Regions from separate parts of the Paludibacterium paludis genome, predicted to be linked through region 2. Evidence: predicted binding sites of a transcription regulator. Region 2 holds the regulator's gene; the other holds the start of a gene.
What was found. Region 2 encodes sigma-54, which starts transcription at its own class of promoters, with help from an activator protein. Its sites were predicted from a motif close to CTGGCACGCTTCATGCTT; they were not measured.

Region 1 (10,553 bases), 2.0 Mb from region 2:
CCAGGCCCTGACGATTTCCTGCCCGGATATCAGCACATCCCTTCATGAGCTGATGCATGCCCTGGGTTTCCATCATGAAGAGATGCGGCGCGGGAACGAGTCTGCGCCGCCCGATCCGGACTCCGTAGTCCGGGCGATCAAGCAATCGTCATACCGCACCCTCTCCGCCGGCGACATCGCCGGTATTCACCGGTATTATCCGTTTTCCCCGACCACGCCTGCGCGCCGGCCGCATCCGGCTTACCGCCCGCCCGAGCCCGGGCGCGAGCATCCGGTCGCGCCCCGCTCGGATGTGAAGGCGGTGTACCAGCTGGTGTCCCAGCGAAAGAAGGAGTGTCTGATGGCCTTCGGTGATGGCGAAACCGTGCCATGGTTTTATGGCGCCAGCGGAGTGGGCACGATGGCGTGCCGGACCGGCATGCTCCAGCAGCAATGGCGTTACCGGCTTGACGGGCGGATTCAGAGCGTGGCGTATCCCGCGTTCTGCCTTGGCGCCGACGGGGCCGGCCATGTCGGGCGCGGCCGCCGGGGGAATGTGTTGAAACGGTGCGACAGCGCCGCATCGTTGCGCTGGTCGGTGAGTCAGGCGCGGATCATCGATCACGACGCCCCGGATGCCATGCTGCAGCCCGTGCCGGGCGGTGTGGATGCCAAAGAGGAGTCCCTGACGGACGTGCCGCTCTCGTACTGGTATTGGGTCGAGGTGAGCCCGGATCCGGCGTCCTCTGTGCCTCCGGCGGCGGTTCCGCCGTCTGCCCGCGTTCCTGTCTCCCCCTTGGCACCCCCAACGGTCCTCCCGATCAGCCTGTCCGGTCATTCGGGAGCCGGCAGGCTGACGGCCAGCCCGCATGACCGTCCGGCGGCGGGTCTGCCGCTCGCGGATCATCGTCTGGAATACCGGCCGTTGATCAGTGCCCGCGACGGCCAGTGCCTGACGGCCATGGCCATGCTGCCAAGCCATGGGAGGCGCGGTGGAAAAGAACGGGCCAGCCTGCAGCCTTGCCGCGCCGGTTCGGAGCACCAGTCCTGGGTGCGCTTGCCCAATGGCTGGATCAAGAACCAGCGCTCGCCTGGACTTTGTCTTGCCCTCACCGGGATCGGCGCCGCGCCCACGCGCCAGGTGGTGGTCGGCGCATGCGAGGCGCGTCCGTTGTTTCAGTGGCAACTGACAGGCAACCAGTTGCGGAATGTGACCGCTCCGGGAACGCCGTTGGCCAATAGCGGCGCTCCGGCGGTGCCGGGGATCCGGGCTCCGGGGAATACCGACCCGGCATGGATCGGCTGGCGCTGGGGTGAACCGCAACGAGCGGCGGATCCGCGGCCGGCGGGATCTGTGGGCGGGACAAGCGCGGGGACCGCGCCGTTCCGGGGCCTGGGTCTGCCGAAGTGAGAATGCGCAATGCTTGTCAGCGCGGGGGGAGGGTGAGAGCGATTGTCGCCGGCGCCATGGCGAGCGGACCGTGGGCATCCAGGTCGGCGATGCTGCCGATGCGGCTCAGAGGTGGCGGCTTGGCGCTGACGGCCTTCCGGTGAGCGAATCGACTCGCCGGCGTCCGGGCAAGGCGAATCCGGGCCGGACGCCGGCCGGTCCGGAGTATGCGGAGGTCAGTCGACAAAGCGGCTGTCCTTTTGCAAGGAAGAGGGCAGCACCAGCCGGTGGCGCGCCAGGGCCGCACGGGAGAACAGTAATACGCCGCCGCCCAGTGTGACCGGAAACAGGTTGCCGGGCGCCTGGTGCCGGAACAGGATGTTCTGTGCCAGCCGCGCGGCGGCCACGCCCTGATCGTGTCCGCTCAGCACCAGCCCGCCGGCGGCCCGGTTCGCGCCGACGGCGAAATCCCAGAACCCGAACAGCGGCAGCGGGCTGTTCGCCGCCGTCCATTCGATCACCCTGGCATCCGGAACGATGGCGCCCGATGTATCGCGCAAAGTTTGATATAGCCCCGTCCAGATCGCCTGGTAGCGGCCGGGCGCATCGCGCACGAGGCGCTGCCACTGTGCGAAGTCGCTCGCCATGACCAGATCGATGTCCACATCGCTGATCCGCAGGCTGCCATGGTCGGCGAACATTTCCTCGCGGATCACCTCGGAGGTCAGATCGCTGTCGAACAAGACCAGTGCCCGTTTAAGATCGGGCACCACCTGCTTCATGATGAGGATGTTGCGCCGGATCAGCGGACGCTCGAGCACTCCCGTGACATTGGCGGGGTTGCCCGGCAGGTAATCGCGCGGGTTGCGGTTGATGCCCAGGTAGACCACGGGAAGCGCGCGGCCGGCCAGCCTGGCGCCGACATACTTGAGCGCGGCATCGTCGCCGGTGATCACAAGATCCGGCTTGTCCGCTTCGATGCGGTGCAGCGCCTCGCGGGCCCTGACTTCGTGCATCGGGTGGGGCAGGCGCTTGGTGTCCATCTGGAAGAATTCCAGCCGGACCGAGGGGCCGAGGGTTTCGGCCAGGGCTTCGCGATAATCGTGCGACCACGCATACTCGGCGTGGTAACTGTCGATGACCAGTATCCGTTTGACCGGTTCCGCGCTCAGCGGCAAGACGGCGCAGAGCAGGATAAGTATCGTCGGCAGGCGGATCCGGTTCATTGTTTATTTCGTGAGCATGGATATTTCATTTGTTTAGTATAGGTTGTTCTGACCGGCCTGCCGCTGTCCTGCCGTCCGGGGCGGCAATTCTTGCCGTATTTCCCGCTATTGTTGCCAGGCTATTTGGCGATGTGTTGGGAATTTCCTTTTTTTTTCAGCGTGTTGCCGGTGGTTTTTTATGTTGGCACGGTTCGTGCTTCTGATGAGGGCATTCAGGAGAGACTTCCATGCTTGACAAGATTGCCAGGGCTTTCGATTTCCAGCAGCGCGCACTGAACCTTCGTGCTTACCGTTCCGAGGTGCTGGCGAGCAATATCGCCAACGCCGACACGCCGTATTACAAGGCAATGGATCTGGATTTCCGCTCGGCCATGCTGTCGGCCGGCAATGCCCAGTCGTCGCTGGCGCTCAGCCGCACCGACGCCCGTCATTTCGGCACCGCCGAGGGCGGCGGCAAGGATTTCTCGTCCGGTCTGATGTACCGCAATGCCGTGCAGCGCAGCCTGGACGGCAACACCGTCGACATGGACGTGGAACGCGGAGCGTTCGCCGAGAACGCGCTGAAGTATCAATCCACGCTGACCTTTCTGAACAAGCGGATCAGCGGTCTTGCCGACGCCATCAAGGGAGGTCAGTAATCATGTCGCTGGAAAACGTTTTCTCGATCTCCGGCTCGGCGCTGACCGCGCAGTCGATGCGCCTTAACGTGGTGGCGAGCAACATCGCCAACGCCGAGAGCGCCACGAGCTCCACCGGGGAACCCTACAAGGGCCGTCACGTGGTGTTCACCGCCATTCCTGTGACCGCCGCCGAGCCCAAGGTCGCCGGGGTGAGGGTGACTTCCATCGTCGAAGATACGACGCCCCCGCGCCTGAAGTACGACCCGGGCAATCCGCTGGCCGACGAGAAGGGCTATATCCGGATGCCCAATGTGAATCCGGTGGAAGAAATGTCCGACATGATCTCTTCGGCCCGGTCCTACCAGACCAATGTGGAAATCATGAACACCGCCAAGACCCTGCTGCAGAAAACCCTGCAGCTTGGCCAGTAAACCAGGAGAGTGAAACATGGCGAGCAGCGTGACCAACGATCCGGCGAGCAATCCGTACAGTGTCGTCAACGGCAATACGACAAGTTCCGGTACCGCCGCCAACAGCGCCCAGGGCATCCAGGACCGCTTCCTGAAGCTTCTGGTGACGCAGTTGCAGGCGCAGGATCCGATGAATCCGATGGACAACAGCCAGATGACCAGCCAGATGGCGCAAATCAGCCAGGTGTCCGGCATGGAAAAGCTCAACCAGACCATGCAGACCATGCTGTCCGCCCAGATCGCCTCGCAATCGCTGATGGCGACCACCCTGGTCGGCCGTCAGGTGTTGTCTCCGGGCAATGTGCTCAACAGCGCGGGCGACGGCGCGACGCTCAGCGGCGCCGCCACGCTCGACGCCGATGCCAAGAAAATGACCGTCACCATCAAGAACGAGAGCGGTGTCACGGTCAACACCATCGACGTGACGAGTCCCGCGCCCAAGGCCGGCATGAACAACTTCACCTGGAACGGCAAGGACATGGCCGGCAACATCCTGCCGTCCGGCAAGTACACCTTCGAGGTGACCGCCACCAAAGCGGACGGCACCTCGGCCAAAACGGTCGCCTACACCACGCAGAAGGTCAACGCCGTGGCCTGGGACAGCTCCGGCATTCCGCAGCTGATTCTTAACGACGGCACGCGCGCCAAGCTGGCCGATATCGCGCAAATGAGCTGACGCCGGTACCCGGTATCAAACAAGGACGACGAAGATGGGTTTCCAACAAGGTCTGAGCGGGCTGTCGGCCGCCTCCAAGCAGCTTGATGTCATCGGCAACAACGTGGCCAACGCCAGCACGGTGGGCTTCAAGCAGTCGCGCGCCGAATTCGCCGATATGTACGCGACCAGTTTTTACGGGGTGGCCAGCACCGCGGCGGGTATCGGTGTGAACACCGCGGCGGTGACCCAGCAGCATACCCAGGGCAACATCACGCCGACGGCGCGAAGTCTGGACATGGCCATCAACAATAACGGCTTCTTCATCGTCAAGGCCGGCGCCTCGACGGCGAACAGCGCCGGCACGATCTACGCGACCCGCAACGGCCAGTTCCAGGTCGATCAGCAAGGATACATCGTCAATACCAGCGGCGACCGGCTGCAAGGCTGGACGGCCAGCACCGGCGGCGTGGTGACGCAGGGGCCGGTCAACGATCTGCAGCTGCAGACCGCGCTGATCAACCCGAAAGTCACCTCGGCGGTGGGCATGGGCGTCAACCTCGATTCCCGGATGACGCCGACGGCGGGGACAACGCTGGATCCGACCAAAACCAACACATTTAACTGGTCTAATGCCACAACGGTGTATGACAGTCTGGGCAATCCGCACAATCTGACGCTGTATTATCAAAAGGCCGCCCCGACCACGACCGGCACCGACTGGGTCGTCAACGCCTATGTGGACGGCAATCCGGCCACGGCGCCCAACACCTTCACGCTGAACTTCAACACCAACGGCGCGCTGACCACCACGGCGAAATTCCCCGTGTCGTTCACCCCGGCGCCGGTCAACGGTTCGGCGACTCCGGTGTCGTTCACCGTCGATTACACCGGCTCCACGCAATACGGCCAGAATGCCGGCACCACGTCGCTGACCAACGACGGCTATGCGCCGGGGACCCTGCGCGCCATCAATATCGACAAGACCGGCATCATTCAGGCGACCTACACCAACAGCCAGACGCGCACCATCGGCCAGGTGGCGATCGGGAACTTCACCAACCCGCAGGGTCTGCAGCCGTCCGGCAACAACCACTGGGTGGAGACCTATTCGTCCGGACCGATGCAGATCAACGCGCCAGGATCCGGCACCGCCGGGCTTTTGCAGTCCGCGGCGCTGGAGGATTCCAACGTGGATCTGACCACCGAACTGGTCAACATGATCACGGCGCAACGGTTTTACCAGGCCAACGCCCAGACCGTGAAGACCCAGGACCAGGTCCTGCAGACGCTGATCAACCTGCGCTGACCGATAGGATACGCTGATGGACCGCATGCTTTTTCTGGCGATGACCGGCGCCAAGCACGTCGAATGGCAGCAGGCCACCACCGCCAACAACCTGGCCAACGTCAACACCAACGGCTTCAAGGCCGACCTGGTGTCGTTCCGCGCGCTGCCGGTCGTCGGCGACGGCGCGCCGACGCGCACCTATGTGGTCGACAATACCATCGGCCACGACATGCGCCAGGGCAGTCTGCAGGCGACCGGCAACGAGAGCGACTTCGCGCTCGGCGGTCCGGGGTTTTTCGCGGTGCAGGGCGCCAACGGCCAGGAGGCCTACACTCGGGATGGCGGCTACGTGCTCGACAGCACCGGCATGCTGCGCACCCGCACCGGTCTGCCGATTCTCGGCGACGGCGGCCCCATCACCGTGCCTCTGGGCACACAGGTGCAACTGGGATCGGACGGCACGGTGTTTTCCGTGCCGCTGTCGGGCGCCGACCGGACGCCGCAGCAGGTCGGGCGGATCAAGATGGTCAATCCCGGCGAGCGCGATACCTACAAGGGCGAGGATGGGCTGTTCCATCTGAACGCCGGTGGCGTGGCGCCTGCCGACGAGAACATGAAGATGGTTACCGGCATGCTCGAAGCGAGCAATGTCAACGCGGTCGATGCTCTGGTGCAGATGATTTCCCACGGGCGCCATTTCGACCTGAACATGAAAATGATCCAGACCGCCGATCAGAACGATCAGCGGGCGACGCAGATCCTGGCCGTCAACGGCTGATCGCCAACGTAAAGAGAAAAGGCAGGCCCCGCCATGATGCGAGCCCTCTACATCGCCAAAACCGGCATGGATTCCAGCCAGTTCCGTCTGGACGTGGTGTCCAACAACCTGGCCAACGTCAGCACCAAGGGTTTCAAGCGCGGCACCGCGGTTTTCGAGGATCTGTACTACCAGACCCTGCGCCAGCCCGGTTCGCAATTGCCCAACGGCGCCAATCTGCCCACCGGCCTGCAGGTCGGCACCGGCTCGGCGCCGGTGGCGACCGCGCGCATCCACACCGAGGGCGATCTGCTGCCGACCGGCCAGTCGCTGGACTGGGCGATCGTGGGGGATGGCTTCTTCCGTATCCAGATGCCGGACGGCACCACGGGCTACACCCGCAACGGCGAGTTCAAGCGCAACTCCAATGGCGACATCGTCAATCCCCAGGGGCTGCAGCTGAATCCCAATGTCAATATCCCGGCCAACGCCACCGATCTGTCGGTGTCCCAGTCGGGCGTGATACAGTACAAGGTGCCCGGCAACCCCGCGCCGCAGACGGCCGGCAATATCCAGCTGACCACCTTCATCAACCCGCAAGGGCTGCAGAGCATCGGCGACAACCTGTATCTGCAGACCGCCGCGTCGGGCGATCCGCAGGACGGGGATCCGGCGACCGACAACCGCGGGCTGATCCGCCAGGGTTTCCTGGAAAACTCCAACGTCAACGTGACCGAGGAACTGGTGAACATGATCACCGCGCAGCGGGCTTTCGAAATGAACTCCAAGGCCATTACCACCTGCGACCAGATGCTGCAGCGTCTGACGCAGCTGTAAGCGGCAAGACGGAAAGGCAACGATGCTGAACAGAACGGGCATGGCCGCGTGCGCGGCGGCGCTGGCGCTGGCCGGCTGCGTCATTCAGGAACCTCCGATCGTGAAGGGGCCGCTGACCGCGCGTCCGCAACCCCAGGCCCAGCCGCCCGGCAACGGCGGTTCGATTTTTCAGGTGGCGAGTTACCGGCCGCTGTTCGAGGATCGCATGCCCAACCAGGTGGGCGATACCCTGACCATCACTATCCAGGAAAAATCGTCCACCTCCGCGAGCGAGCAGGTCAACGAAAGCCGCAAGACCGCGATTTCCGAATCGATCAGCGCCGGCGTGCAGTTGCCGTTCATCCCCGGTTATCTGGAGAAGGCGCTGGGCGGCACGTCGCTGACCGGCAACGGCGCCGCCTCGCTGGCCGGTTCCGGCACCAACCAGGTGTCGACCACCTTCGTCAGCTCGATCTCGGTGACGGTGATCGAGGTGCTGGCCAACGGCAATCTGGTGGTCAGCGGCGAGAAAATGGTGCGCATCAATGGCGACACCGAATCGATCCGCCTGTCCGGCGTGGTCAATCCGCGCGACATCGCCGCCGATCGCAGCGTCTCGTCGCTGAAAGTGGCCGATGCGCGCATCGAGCAGCAGACCAAGGGCAACAACCGGCTGTACAACGAACCGGGATGGTTGTCGAAAATTTTCCTGTCCATCCTGCCATTCTGATAGCCTGTGCGTGCCGGTTCACTTGCAGGAAATATCATGAAACGTTTCATTCTCGGTCTTCTGGCCGCGCTCCTTGTGGCGCAGGCCGCGGCGGCCGAACGCATCAAGGACCTCGCCACCTTTGGCGGGGTCCGTCCCAACCAGCTGGTCGGCTACGGTCTCGTGGTCGGCCTGGATGGCAGCGGCGACAAGGCGAGTTCTTCGCCGTTCACCGCCCAGTCGCTCAACAGCATGCTCAATCAGCTCGGGGTGCAGATTCCCTCCGGCACCAAGCTCGACCCCAAGAACGTCGCGGCGGTCACCATGACCGCCACGCTGCCGCCCTTTGCCCGCACCGGTCAGCCGCTCGACGTCACCGTGTCGTCGATCGGCGACGCCAAGAGTCTGCGCGGCGGCACGCTGCTGCTCGCGCCGCTCAAGGGCGCCGACGGGCAGATCTATGCGATGGCGCAGGGCAATGTGGTGGTCGGCGGCGCCGGCGCCTCGGCCGGCGGCAGCAGTACCCAGGTCAACCAGTTGAGTGTCGGACGCGTGCCATCCGGCGCGACCGTGGAGCGCGAAGTGCCGACGCAGCTGGGCAACAACGGTGTGATCGATCTTGAATTGCTCAGCGCCGATTTCACCACCGCGGACCGCGTGGTGCAGGCGATCAACCGGCAGTTCGGCGCCGGCGTGGCGCGCGCCGTGGACGGCCGGCTCGTCGAGGTGCGCGCGCCGGTGGATGCCAATGCCCGGGTGCAGTTCCTGTCCCGCCTGGAAAATATTGCCGTCGACCCGGCAGATGTTTCCCCTCTGGTCATCATCAATGCCCGCACCGGTTCCATCGTGATGAACCAGGCGGTCAAGCTCGAACCTTGCGCGATCTCCCACGGCAACCTGACGGTGACGGTCAGCAACACGCCGCAGGTCAGCCAGCCCAATCCGCTGTCCGCCGGGCAGACCACCACGACCAATCAGGCCAACGTCAATGTCAATGCCCAGCCGGGGCGGGTGATCAGCGTGCCGCGCGGCACCAACTTGTCCCAGGTGGTCAATGCCCTCAACGCCGTCGGCGCCACGCCGCAGGATCTGGTCTCCATCCTTCAGGCCATGAAAGCCTCCGGCGCCTTGCGCGCCGATCTGCAGATCATCTGATTTTTCATGTTGGCCCGATTCTTGCTAGTTATTACGGGAGGAGGGCCGCATGAGCACGCAATTCACCGCAATCGATAACCTGGGAAGCCTGTCGTCCAGCGCGCTGGCGATGGATCCGAACGCTGTTGCCAGCAGCTTGCAAGGACGGATGCAGAAGGATCCCAGGGGCGCCGTCAAGGAAGTCGCCAAGCAATTCGAGGCGATGTTCCTCGACAACGTGATGCGCGCGATGCGGGCCACGCATTTCAACGACGAAGAAGACAGCAGCGAAATGAGCACCTGGCGCGGCATGCTCGACCAGCAGTGGTCGCAGGCGATGAGCGCCTCGGGCGGCGTGGGGCTGGCCGATGTGCTGAGCCGCCAGATCGCCCGCCTCGCGCGCCTGGAGGAGGATGGCGCCGCGGATGCCCGGGTGCGCACCTCGGGTCCGTCGGGCATGTTGCCGCAGGTGACGCGACGCGCGCTGGCGGCGTATGGCGCCGCTCTGCCCAAGGCCGATGCGGGCGCTCCGGCGGCCGCGGCCGCGCCGTCGGCGGAGAGCTCCGCGGCCGCGCGCGACCCGCGCTCCTTCCTTGGCGCCATGCTCGCCCAGGCGCGCGAGGCGGCCGCCAAACTCGGCGTGGCGCCCGAGTTCGTTGTCGCGCATGCGGCGCTGGAGAGCGGCTGGGGCAAGCGGGCGATCCGCATGCCGGACGGCAGCGACAGCCACAACCTGTTCGGCATCAAGGCCGGTTCCGAATGGACCGGCAAGACCGTGGACATCACCACCACCGAATACGTCAACGGCACGCCGCGCAAACAGGTGGAAAAATTCCGCGCCTACGACTCCTACCGGGAGGCGTTCAGCGATTACGCCAATCTGCTCAGCGGTTCGGCGCGTTACCGCAACGTGCTCAACCAGGGGCAGAACATCGCCGGCTTCGCGCAGGGCTTGCAGCAAGGCGGTTACGCGACCGATCCGCGCTATGCCCGCAAACTGGCCGACGTGGTGTCGACCCTGGCTCGTGCCTGAGGCACTGAAGTTTTCGTCCTTCGGGTCGATACAGTCTTGGAGGTGAACACATGGGAACCAACATCTTTTCTATCGGGGTCAGCGGCCTTAACGCCGCTCAGGTGGCGCTCAGCGTGGTGGGGCAAAACATCTCCAATGCCAATACTCCCGGCTATACCCGGCAGACGTTCGACCAGGCGTCGCGCCTGCCGCAGGACTTGGGCTTCGGTTTCATCGGCAAGGGCGTCGATGTCATCCAGGTGATGCGCAGCTACGACAAATATCTGGATGGCCAGGTGCTCAGCGCGCAGTCGACCAGCAATTACAACTCCAGCCAGTTGGGCCTGCTGAACCAGATCGACAGCCTGATGGGCAGCACCACGGTCGGCCTGACCGCCGGCCTGCAGGACTTTTTCGGGGCCTTGCAGACCGTCTCGAAAACCCCGTCGGACGCCTCCATCCCGTCGCGGACCACCGTGATCAACATGGCCCAG
Region 2 (10,553 bases):
TCCCGCCCTCGCATACAGCACCCACGGATTCTCCACCAACGGTCCCACCCACTTGAAAAGAGGCCCGCGAGAATCGGTACGCGTCGTGGAATAGACGCAGGTGCGCGGCTCCAGCACGGCAAGGTTGAAGGCTCGGATCCAGGGCATGACTTCCACCGTCGACTTCACTCCGGCGCGCTTCATCAGTTCCCGAACGATTTCGGTCGACAGTCCGCCCGCCTTGCCCGCCTCGGTCATGTTGAACGGAGGATACTCTTCGGTCAGCAGGCGCAGCGACGGCGCCGGATCGCCGAAAGCCAGCGACACGACGACACCCGGCACGATCCCGGCAAGTCTCAGGCACCGCATGCTCCCCCCTCCCGAAGATCGGCCCCTCCGATTCCAGTCTAGGCAGCGATGCGGCGGCGAACCAGCGGCTCAACCGTTCAGGATCCGGTATTCCGCGCGACCGAGCGCATCGGGGCGCCCGAGCAGCACCAGCACATCCCCTTGCTCGACGGAAAAGCCGCCGTCGACGTCCAGCCGCCGGAATCCCCGGCGCCGCACCGATTTGAGTTCGACCTCCAGGTCGTCCAGTCCGAGATCGGCGATCCGGCCCCCCACCGCGGCCGCGCCTTCGCACACGTACACGCTCAACAGCCTCGGTTGAGCCTCCTCGCCCTCCCCCTCGTCGCTCGCCCCCCGGAAAAACCCGCGGAACAGGTCGTAGCGCTCTTCCCGCACCGAACGGATACGCCGCAAGATGCGGTTCAGCGGCACCCCGGCCACCATCAATGCCTGGGACGCCAGCATCAGGCTGCCCTCCAGAACCTCGGGCACCACTTCGTCCGCCCCGGCCTCGCGCAACATGCCGATATCGGAGTCGTCGACCGTGCGCACGATCACAGGAAGATCGGGGCGCAGATCCTGCACCAGGTGAAGAATGCGCACCGCCGTGTGGCTGTCCGCGAACGTCACCACCATCACCTTGGCGCGATCCAGTCCGGCCGCCATCAGGACCTCCTTGCGCATCGCATCGCCGAACACCACCGGATCCCCGGCCTCGGATGCCTCGCGCACTCTTTCCGGATCGGTATCCAGAGCGAAAAACGGGATGGATTCCGCATCGAAAAGCCGCGCCAGCGATTGCCCGGTCCGTCCGTACCCGCAGATCAGCACATGGTCGCTCCTTGACATGCCCTCGACCAGCAACTGGTGCAGATCGACCGCCTGCATCATCCAGTCCTCGCGGATGAAGCGCCGCGCGATCGCCTCCGAATGCATGATCAGGAACGGCGCGGCCAGCATCGACAGCAAGATGGCGGCAATACCGGCCTGCTCGAGCGTCGCGGAAATCAGCCCGAGATTGCCTGCCAGCGCGAGCAGAACAAAACCGAACTCGCCGCCCTGGGCAAGCGCCAGGGCTCCGCGCAAAGCGTCGCGCGACTTGTGGCCGAAGCGGCGCGCCAGCAAAAACACCACGCCGAGCTTCACAGGCAGCAGCAACACCAGAAGCAGCAGGACCTCCTGCCAATGCTGATACAGAGCCAGGATATTGACCTTCATCCCCACGGTGATGAAGAAGAATCCCAGCAAAATGTCCCGGAAAGGACGGATATCCTCCTCCACCTGATAACGGTATTCGGTTTCCGAAATCAGCATGCCGGCGACGAACGCCCCCAACGCCAGGGAAAGCCCGGACAACTCGGTAAGCCACGCCACGCCGAGCGTCGCGAGCAAGACGTTGATCATGAACAGTTCGCTGGAGCGGCGGCGCGCCACGACATGGAACCAGGGGCGGATGAGACGCTGTCCGAGCGACAGGAGCAGCGCCATCACCACAACGACTTTCAGGGCGGCCAGCCCCAGTTCCATCAGCAGATTGTGATCACCGCCTGCGAAGGCGGGCAGCAGGATCAGCAGGGGCACCACGGCCAGATCCTGGAACAGCAGCACGCCGATGGCCAGTTGTCCGTGCGGCTGGGCCAGCTCCAGACGCTCGGCCAGCAGCTTGCTCGCGATGGCGGTGGACGACATGGTGACGGCGCCGCCGATGGCCAGCGCCGCCGGCACATCGGCCGACATCAGCATCATCACCGCGAAGGCGGTGATCAGTGTCAGGGCCACCTGGCTTGCGCCAAGACCGAACACGAGATGGCGCATGGCGCGTAATTTCGGCAGGGAAAACTCCAGGCCGATGGAGAACATCATGAACACGATCCCGATCTCGCCGAGAAAATGCGTCTGCTCGCCGCCGGGAATCAGATTCGCCACACCCGGCCCGGCCAGGAAACCGACCACGAGATAGCCCAGCATCGGCGGCACCCGGACCGTGCGGCACAGGGTGACGACAATGACCGAAGCCAACAGGACAAGAACGATCGGGGCCATGGAGTGCATCTGGGGCTGGGTCTCCGCTTGCGGTGGATGAAAGGGCGTTCAAGGATGACTGTAGCGGACAAGCAAAAGTTGCACCAGCGTTCAAGTCATACGATTTCCAGTTTGATATACTCGAGGGCTTATGGAAAACGCAAACCTCTCCGCCCGCATCGCACGGGCACGGGAAGTCATGACCCTGGAGGCCGAGGCCATCCTGGCCGTATCCTCGCGTCTTGACGGAACCTTTACCCGGGCCATCGATCTGATCCTGGCCGCGTCCGGCCGGCTGGTCGTCACCGGCATGGGGAAATCGGGGCATGTGGCGCGCAAGATCGCCGCCACGCTGGCGAGCACCGGCACCACGGCATTTTTCATGCATCCTGCCGAAGCCGCCCATGGCGACCTGGGCATGATCGCGCCGGGCGATGTGGTGCTCGCCCTGTCCAACTCGGGCGAAAGCGACGAAGTGCTCGCCCTGTGGCCGGCGCTCAAGCGCAAGGGAATCCGGATCATCGCGATGACCGGCAGGGCGACCTCCAGCATGGCCACGCTCGCCGACCTGCACATCGACGCGCATGTCGACAAGGAGGCCTGCCCGCTGGGCCTCGCGCCGACCACGAGCACGACCGTGCAGCTGGCGCTGGGCGATGCGCTTGCCGTGTGCCTGATGCACGAGCGCGGTTTCGGCAGGGAGGACTTCGCCATGTCCCATCCGGCGGGCAGTCTGGGCCGGCGCCTGCTCGTCCAGGTTCGGGACATCATGCACAGCGGCGAGGCGCTGCCAGCGGTCGGAAGCGGCACGTCCCTGAAGGACGCCCTCCTCGAAATGACGCGCAAGGGACTGGGCATGACCGCCGTGATCGCGGCAGACGGCAGCCTTGCCGGCATCTACACTGACGGAGACCTGCGCCGCACGCTGGACCGCACGCTGGATCTGGCCGGACTCGTGATCGACGAGGTCATGACCCGCGCGCCGGTCACCATCGCCGCCGACCGGCTGGCGACCGAAGCGGTGCAGATCATGGAATCGAAAAAGAAAAACGGGCTGCTGGTCGTCAATGACCGGGGACAGCTCGTCGGCGCCCTCAACATGCACGACCTGTTCAAGGCCGGCGTCGTTTAGTCGTTAAGGACAATCATGCAAGCCATCACCACCCTGGCACGCTCAACCCGCCTCCTGATCATGGACGTGGACGGCGTGCTGACCGACGGCAGGATTTTCTTCTCCGCCACGGGCGAAGAGATCAAGGCCTTCAACACCCTCGACGGATTGGGACTGAAACTCCTGCAGTCGACCGGCGTCAAGCTCGCCATCATCACCGGACGCGCGGCGCCGAGCGTCGAGCACCGCGCGCGGGGCCTGGGCGTCGACTATTACTACGCGGGCATCCACGACAAGCGCGCCGCCTTGCAAAGCCTGCTCGAAGAAACCGGATTCGCCGCGGACGATTGCGCTTACATCGGCGACGATGTCGTCGATCTGCCGGTCATGATCCGCGTCGGCCTCGCGGTGGCGGTGCCCGACGCTCCGTCCCTGGTTCGCCAGCACGCCCATTATGTGACCGGAGCGGCCGGCGGCAAAGGCGCCGTGCGCGAACTGTGCGAACTGATCCTGCAGGCGCAAGGCAATCTTGAGCGCCTGATGGCGGGATATCTGGAATGATCCGGCAAAAACTGTTTCCGGTCCTGCTGATCGTGCTGATGGCCTTGCTGACGTTCTGGCTCGACCAGGTATCGAGCATCACCACGATCGTGCGCGACCTCAACCCGAACCGGCCGGAGTTCTCGGCGAGCGGCCTGACCGCCACCCGGTTCGACGAGCATGGCCAGTTGTACGAACGCCTCGTCGCGGAACGCGCCTGGCAATTTCCCAAACAGCACGATGTCTACTTCGACAAGGGCGTGCTGACGCTCTACCGGGCCGGCGCCACCGACAGCGTCGTCAAGGCCGAGACCGGCCATTACAACCCCCGCACGCGGCAAGGGTTCTTCGACCGCAAGGTCAGGATGGACAAGCCGGCCGGCGCCGAAGGCCCCGCATCGAGCGTGGACACCTCGGCCATGAGCCTCGACGGAGACAAAGGCCTGCTGCGCTCGAACCGCTATGTGGAAATGCATCACGGCAATTCGGTCGCCACGGGTGTGGGCTTCACTTACGATTATCGCAACAAGCAGCTTCATCTGCTATCCAATGCGAGGATAACCTATGCGAAATAACCGCCTGACGGCGCTATTCGTCCTCTCCTGCCTGGCGGCGGCGCCGGCGTTCGCGGAAAAAGCCGACCGTGAAAAACCCCTCAATCTCACGGCGAACGACGCCAAGTGGGACCAGATCCGGAAAGTGACCGTGCTGACCGGAAACGTGGTCGCCGTGCAGGGCACCATGATCGTGCACAGCGACCAGGCCTATCTGACGCAGGACGACAAAGGCAATCAGACGCTCGTCGCCAACGGCAAGCCGGTCACCTTCCGCCAGAAGTCCGATCCGGACAGCAAGGGCGTCGTCGAATGGATCGACGCGCAGGGCGACCGCGTGGATTACGCGACGCAAACCCATACCGCGATCCTGACCGGCAACGCGCGGGTGAAGAAAGGTGAAAGCATCGTCATCGGCAACGTGATCACCTACAACACCGAAACCCAGGTCGTGGAAAGCGTCGGCGGCACCGCCAATACCGCCAACAAGGGCCGGGTGACCATCATCATCCCGCCCAGGCAGGCAGGATCCGCTCCGGCCACCGACGGAAAAAAACCATGACCCCCAGCCAACTCGACGTCACGGGCCTGAAAAAACGTTTCAAGAAACGGACAGTGGTCAAGGATGTGTCGCTGAGCATCGCCAGCGGCGAGGTGATCGGCCTGCTCGGCCCCAACGGCGCGGGCAAGACCACCAGTTTTTACATGATCGTCGGTCTCATCGGCGCCGATGACGGCACCATTGTCCTCGACGGCAGGGAAATCACCCGGCTCCCCATCCACACGCGGGCACGGCTCGGCATCGGTTACCTGCCGCAGGAGGCATCGATTTTCCGGAAGATGACCGTCGACGAGAACATCCGCGCCATCCTGGAGATTTCCGGACACAAGGGCGAGGAACTGGAAAACCAGCTCTCCTTGCTGCTTGACGACCTGAACATCGCCCATCTGCGGGACAGCAGCGCGCTCTCTCTGTCCGGAGGCGAACGGCGCCGCGTGGAAATCGCCCGCGTGCTCGCCACCCGGCCGCGCTTCATTCTGCTTGACGAGCCCTTCGCCGGCGTCGACCCGATCGCCGTGATCGACATCCAGAAAATCATCGCCTTCCTCAAGGGAAAGGGCATCGGCGTACTGATCACCGACCACAATGTGCGGGAAACCCTGCGCATCTGCGACCGCGCGTACATCATCAGCGACGGCAGCGTCCTGGCCTCCGGCATTCCGGAAGCGCTGGTCAGCAACGAAAAAGTCCGCGAAGTCTATTTGGGCGAACACTTCCGCCTCTGAGCGTCATGAAGCCAACCCTTCAGCTCAAGGTCTCCCAGCACCTGACCCTCACCCCCCAGCTGCAGCAGTCGATCAAACTGCTGCAGCTCTCCACGCCGGAACTGCAAACGGAGGTCGAGCGCCTTCTTCTGGAAAACCCCCTCATCGAACGCGCCGACGACACGGCGGAGGATGCCGGAGCGCGCACCGATGCCGATGTCGATCCCGCGCCGGCCGAACCGGATACCGCCCGGGAGGAAGGCCAGGATACGCAGGGAGACTGGGGAACGGGCGGGGGACGCCGCGACGATGGGGACGATTACGACCCGCTGGCCAACGTTCCCGTCACACCCACGCTGCGCGAGCATCTGATCGCGCAACTGGGCGAAGTCGCGATGCCTCATCAGGACAGCGCGCGGGTCCGGCTGCTTATCGAGGAGCTCGACGAGGACGGCTACCTTCCCGCCGATCTGCCCGAACTGGTGGCCCAGCTTCCCGAGGAACTGGATATCGGCGTCGACGAAATGGCCGTGGCGCTCAGGCTGCTGCAGCAATTCGACCCGCCCGGCGTCGCGGCGCGGAATCTGGCGGAATCCCTGCGCCTGCAACTACTCAGGCGGGAAGATACGCCGGAGCGCCGATTCGCGCTGGAACTGGTCGATGGACACCTCGCGCTGCTCGGCAACCGGGACTACACGAAATTGCGCAAGCTCGCCGGCGGCGACGACAATCTTCTCAGGGCGGCCCGGCACTTGATCGCCACCCTCAATCCACGCCCCGCGGCCGGCTTCAGCGGCGCGGAGATCCACTACGTGGTGCCGGACATCACCGTGCGCAAACGCGGCGGACGTTGGGTCGCCCAACTGAACCAGGCCGCGATCCCCCGCCTGCAGGTCAATCCGGTTTATGCCAGGATGCTTGCCGAAAACCGTCAGAACAGTTCCGAGCTGACCGGCAGGCTTCAGGAAGCACGGTGGTTCGTCAAGAACATACAGCAACGATTTGACACTATCCTGAAAGTGTCGGAAGCTATCGTACAGAGGCAGCAAACGTTCTTTGAAGAAGGCGAAGTGGCCATGCGCCCCCTGATTCTCAGGGACATCGCCGAGGAAGTCGGATTGCACGAATCCACCGTGTCGCGCGTCACCACGCAAAAATACCTGCAGTGCCCGCGCGGGGTATTCGAGCTGAAGTACTTCTTCGGCAGCGCGCTGGAAACGGACAGCGGGGAGGAGTGCTCCGCCACCGCGATCAAGGCCCATATCCGGCGCCTGATCGATACGGAAAACCCGGCCAGGCCGCTGTCGGACAATGCCTTGTCCGACGAGCTCGGGCGCCAGGGAATCCAGGTTGCGCGCAGGACCGTTGCGAAGTATCGTGAGGCTATGCAGATTCCTCCGGCCAACCAGAGAAAGGCGCTGTGACCCGACAGGCTTCCCTTCCGTAGTGCCCGACAGAATGATCAGCTAATCCGGCCAACCCGTCCGGATAGTCAACAAAGAAGGAGTTAGGGTATGAACTTCAAACTGACCGGTCTTCATCTCGACATCACTCCGGCCATGCGCGAGTACCTGGAGAGCAAACTCGAACGCATCGCACGCCATGTCGATCAGCTGATTGATGTTTCCGTGATCCTGTCCGTCGACAAGCTGGTACAAAAAGCCGAGGCCAATGTCCATCTTTCCGGCAAGGACATCCACGTCGAATCCGCGGACAGCGACATGTACGCGGCCATCGACGCGCTGATGGACAAACTCGACCGTCAGGTGCTCAAGCACAAGGAAAAGATCTCCGAACACCGCGGAGCGGGCACGGCGGGAACCGCCCAGGAAGCCTCGCTGTAAAGAGGCCCGCAGGAATTGACGGGAACCCGGCGGGTTCCCGTTTTTCTTTGCTAAGCCCTCTGGCAGGACGTAAAATCATACCGTTTTTCTCGCGTGGCACAGAGAACTCTATGGGCCTCATAGGCAAAATCCTCACCGCGGACCACATTCTTCTGGACCTTGATGTTTCCAGCAAGAAACGGGTTTTCGAGCAGGTGGGGCTACTGATTGAAAATACGCGTGGCATCGCGCGCAGCGAAATCTTCGACTGCCTGTTCGCCCGCGAAAAGCTGGGCTCCACGGGCCTCGGACAAGGCGTCGCCATCCCTCACGGCAGAGCGCGCGGACTCAAGGAGGCGACCGGCGTCTTCATCCGGCTCAAGCAGCCCATTCCGTTCGATGCGCCGGACGGCAAGCCGGTGCAGAGCCTCTTTGTCCTGCTCGTTCCAGAGCAGGCAACGGACCTGCATCTGCAGGTTCTCTCGGAACTCGCCCAGCTGTTCTCCAGCCGCCAGGTACGCGAACAGCTGCTGGCCGCGGCGGCGCCGGGCGAAATCCACGAACTCCTGACCCAATGGAGCGCCAATGCCTAGCATAACGGTCCGCAAGCTGTACCAGGAAAACCAGCAGAAACTCAATCTGAGCTGGGTTGCCGGCACGGCGGGGGCCGACAATATCATAGGCAACGACGATCAGCGCCCGACCCTGGCGCTGGTCGGGCACTTGAACTTCATCCACCCCAACCGGGTCCAGGTGCTTGGGCTCGCCGAGGTGAGCTACCTCGACAGGCTCGAGCAGTCGGCGGCCAAAACCGCCCTCGACCAGCTTTTCCACAAGAGCATGTCGGTGGTGATCGTCGCCAACGGCCAGGCCGTGCCCAAGCTGTTGCGCGATTACTGCCACACCCATAACGTGCCGCTGATGTCGACACCGCTGGAAAGCCCCTACCTGATGGATGTGCTGCGCATCTATCTGGCCCGGGCGCTGGCGGTCTCGACCGTGCTGCACGGCGTATTTCTCGATGTGCTCGAAATCGGCGTGCTGATCATGGGCGACTCGGCGATGGGCAAGAGCGAGCTTGCGCTTGATCTGATCTCGCGCGGTCACGGACTCGTGGCCGACGATGCCGTGGAACTCTATCGCATCGGCCCGGAAACGCTCGAGGGCCGCTGCCCTCCCCTGCTGCGCGACTTTCTGGAGGTGCGCGGCCTGGGCATTCTCAACATCCGCACGATTTTCGGGGAAACGGCGGTCCGCCCGAAAAAGGTGCTCAAGCTGATCATTCACCTGGTCAAGGCCAACGACCAGGCGATGCAGGCGCTCGATCGCCTGAACATCCAGTCGGAGACCCAGGACATCCTGGGCGTGACTGTGCGCAAGGTCGTCCTGCCGGTGGCGGCGGGTCGTAACCTCGCGGTCCTTGTCGAGGCCGCCGTGCGCAACTACATCCTGCAGCTGCGCGGTATCGACAGCACCCGCGAGTTCATCGAACGCCACACCAATTTCCTCAGGGAACAGGAACATGCAGCTGATACTGATTAGCGGCCTGTCCGGCTCGGGCAAATCGGTCACGCTCAGGGCGCTGGAGGATTCGGGCTACTACTGCGTCGACAATCTTCCGGCGACCATGCTGACCGAGGCGCTGAACCTCTACGCCGACTTCGGTTACGATCATATCGCGATCAGCGTCGACACCCGCTCCGGCCCGTCGCTGGGCGCGCTTCCCGACGAGATGCGCAAGCTGCGCGAAAAGGGCGCCGATGTGCGGCTGCTGTTTCTCGAGTCGCAGGAGGACACCCTGGTCAAGCGCTTTTCCGAAACCAGGCGGCGCCACCCTCTGTCGAGCCCGGGTCTGACGGTCAAGGAATGCATCACGCTCGAACGCGAGCTTTTGGCCGACATTCAGGAACTGGGCACGCGCATCGACACCAGCGATATGTCGGCCAACACGCTGCGGAACTGGGTCAAAACCCTGGTCGAAGCCGACACGGGGCGTTTGACGCTGGTGATCCAGTCGTTCGGTTTCAAGCACGGCGTTCCGCTGGACGCCGACTTCGTGTTCGATGTCCGCTGCCTGCCCAATCCTTATTACGATCGGGAGCTTCGCCCGCTGACCGGTCACGATCAGCCGATCATCGAGTTTTTCCTGAAATGCCCGGATGTCGCGGAAATGATCGACGACATCGACAGTATCGTCGGCAAGTGGCTGCCCCGCTTCAATCAGGAGGGCCGCAGTTACCTGACCGTCGCCATCGGCTGCACCGGCGGACAGCACCGCTCCGTCTACATCGCCCGCACCCTTGCCGAGCGGTATGCCGGCAAACGGGTGCTGGTGCGGCATCGACAACTGGACAGCCTGCCCTGATGCGCCCCGTCAACACCGTCACGGTCGCGCTGACCGGAGCCTCCGGCCTGCCTTTCGGCCTGTCGCTGATCGAACGCCTGGCCGAATCGGGACGCAAGGTGTTCGTCCTCTACTCCCAGGCGGCACAAATCGTCGCTCGCCAGGAAATGGATCTGGCCATCCCCTCGCGGCCCGCCGATTTCGCCCTCTGGCTGCAACAGCGCACCGGCGCGGCGGACGGTCAGATCGAGGTGTTCGGCCGGGAAGAATGGTTCGCGCCGGTCGCCTCCGGCTCCAATCCAGCCGATGCGATGGTGATCTGTCCCTGCTCGATGGGCACCCTCGCCGCGATCGCGAACGGCATGTCGGACAACCTGATCGAGCGGGCCGCCGATGTCTCGATCAAGGAAGGGCGCAAGCTCGTGCTGGTCCCCCGGGAAACGCCGCTGTCGGTGATCCATCTGGAAAACATGCTGAGACTGGCCAGGCTCGGAGCCGTCATCCTTCCTCCCGTGCCGGCGTTCTACACCAAACCGCAAACGCTCGACGACATGATCGATTTCATC

Region 1: flgB (flagellar basal body rod protein FlgB) is a predicted target of sigma-54. The motif match lies at 2,777-2,794, and genes of this name have one in related genera.

The regions. Positions count from the first base shown of each region.
Region 1 is NZ_CP069161.1:1,381,019-1,391,571, forward strand. Features, by position in the region: gene JNO50_RS06340 (M12 family metallopeptidase) at 1-1,390, shown strand, start outside; gene JNO50_RS06345 (hypothetical protein) at 1,407-1,616, opposite strand; gene JNO50_RS06350 (ABC transporter substrate-binding protein) at 1,606-2,595, opposite strand; gene flgB (flagellar basal body rod protein FlgB) at 2,823-3,233, shown strand; gene flgC (flagellar basal body rod protein FlgC) at 3,236-3,646, shown strand; gene JNO50_RS06365 (flagellar hook assembly protein FlgD) at 3,663-4,361, shown strand; gene flgE (flagellar hook protein FlgE) at 4,396-5,649, shown strand; gene JNO50_RS06375 (flagellar basal body rod protein FlgF) at 5,666-6,409, shown strand; gene flgG (flagellar basal-body rod protein FlgG) at 6,443-7,225, shown strand; gene JNO50_RS06385 (flagellar basal body L-ring protein FlgH) at 7,248-7,934, shown strand; gene JNO50_RS06390 (flagellar basal body P-ring protein FlgI) at 7,971-9,068, shown strand; gene flgJ (flagellar assembly peptidoglycan hydrolase FlgJ) at 9,118-10,080, shown strand; gene flgK (flagellar hook-associated protein FlgK) at 10,131-10,553, shown strand, end outside.
Region 2 is NZ_CP069161.1:3,385,983-3,396,535, forward strand. Features, by position in the region: gene JNO50_RS15640 (substrate-binding periplasmic protein) at 1-348, opposite strand, end outside; gene JNO50_RS15645 (cation:proton antiporter) at 418-2,370, opposite strand; gene JNO50_RS15650 (KpsF/GutQ family sugar-phosphate isomerase) at 2,501-3,481, shown strand; gene JNO50_RS15655 (KdsC family phosphatase) at 3,497-4,021, shown strand; gene lptC (LPS export ABC transporter periplasmic protein LptC) at 4,018-4,575, shown strand; gene lptA (lipopolysaccharide transport periplasmic protein LptA) at 4,565-5,116, shown strand; gene lptB (LPS export ABC transporter ATP-binding protein) at 5,113-5,841, shown strand; gene JNO50_RS15675 (RNA polymerase factor sigma-54) at 5,847-7,244, shown strand; gene hpf (ribosome hibernation-promoting factor, HPF/YfiA family) at 7,335-7,664, shown strand; gene ptsN (PTS IIA-like nitrogen regulatory protein PtsN) at 7,775-8,236, shown strand; gene hprK (HPr(Ser) kinase/phosphatase) at 8,229-9,185, shown strand; gene rapZ (RNase adapter RapZ) at 9,166-10,008, shown strand; gene JNO50_RS15700 (flavin prenyltransferase UbiX) at 10,008-10,553, shown strand, end outside.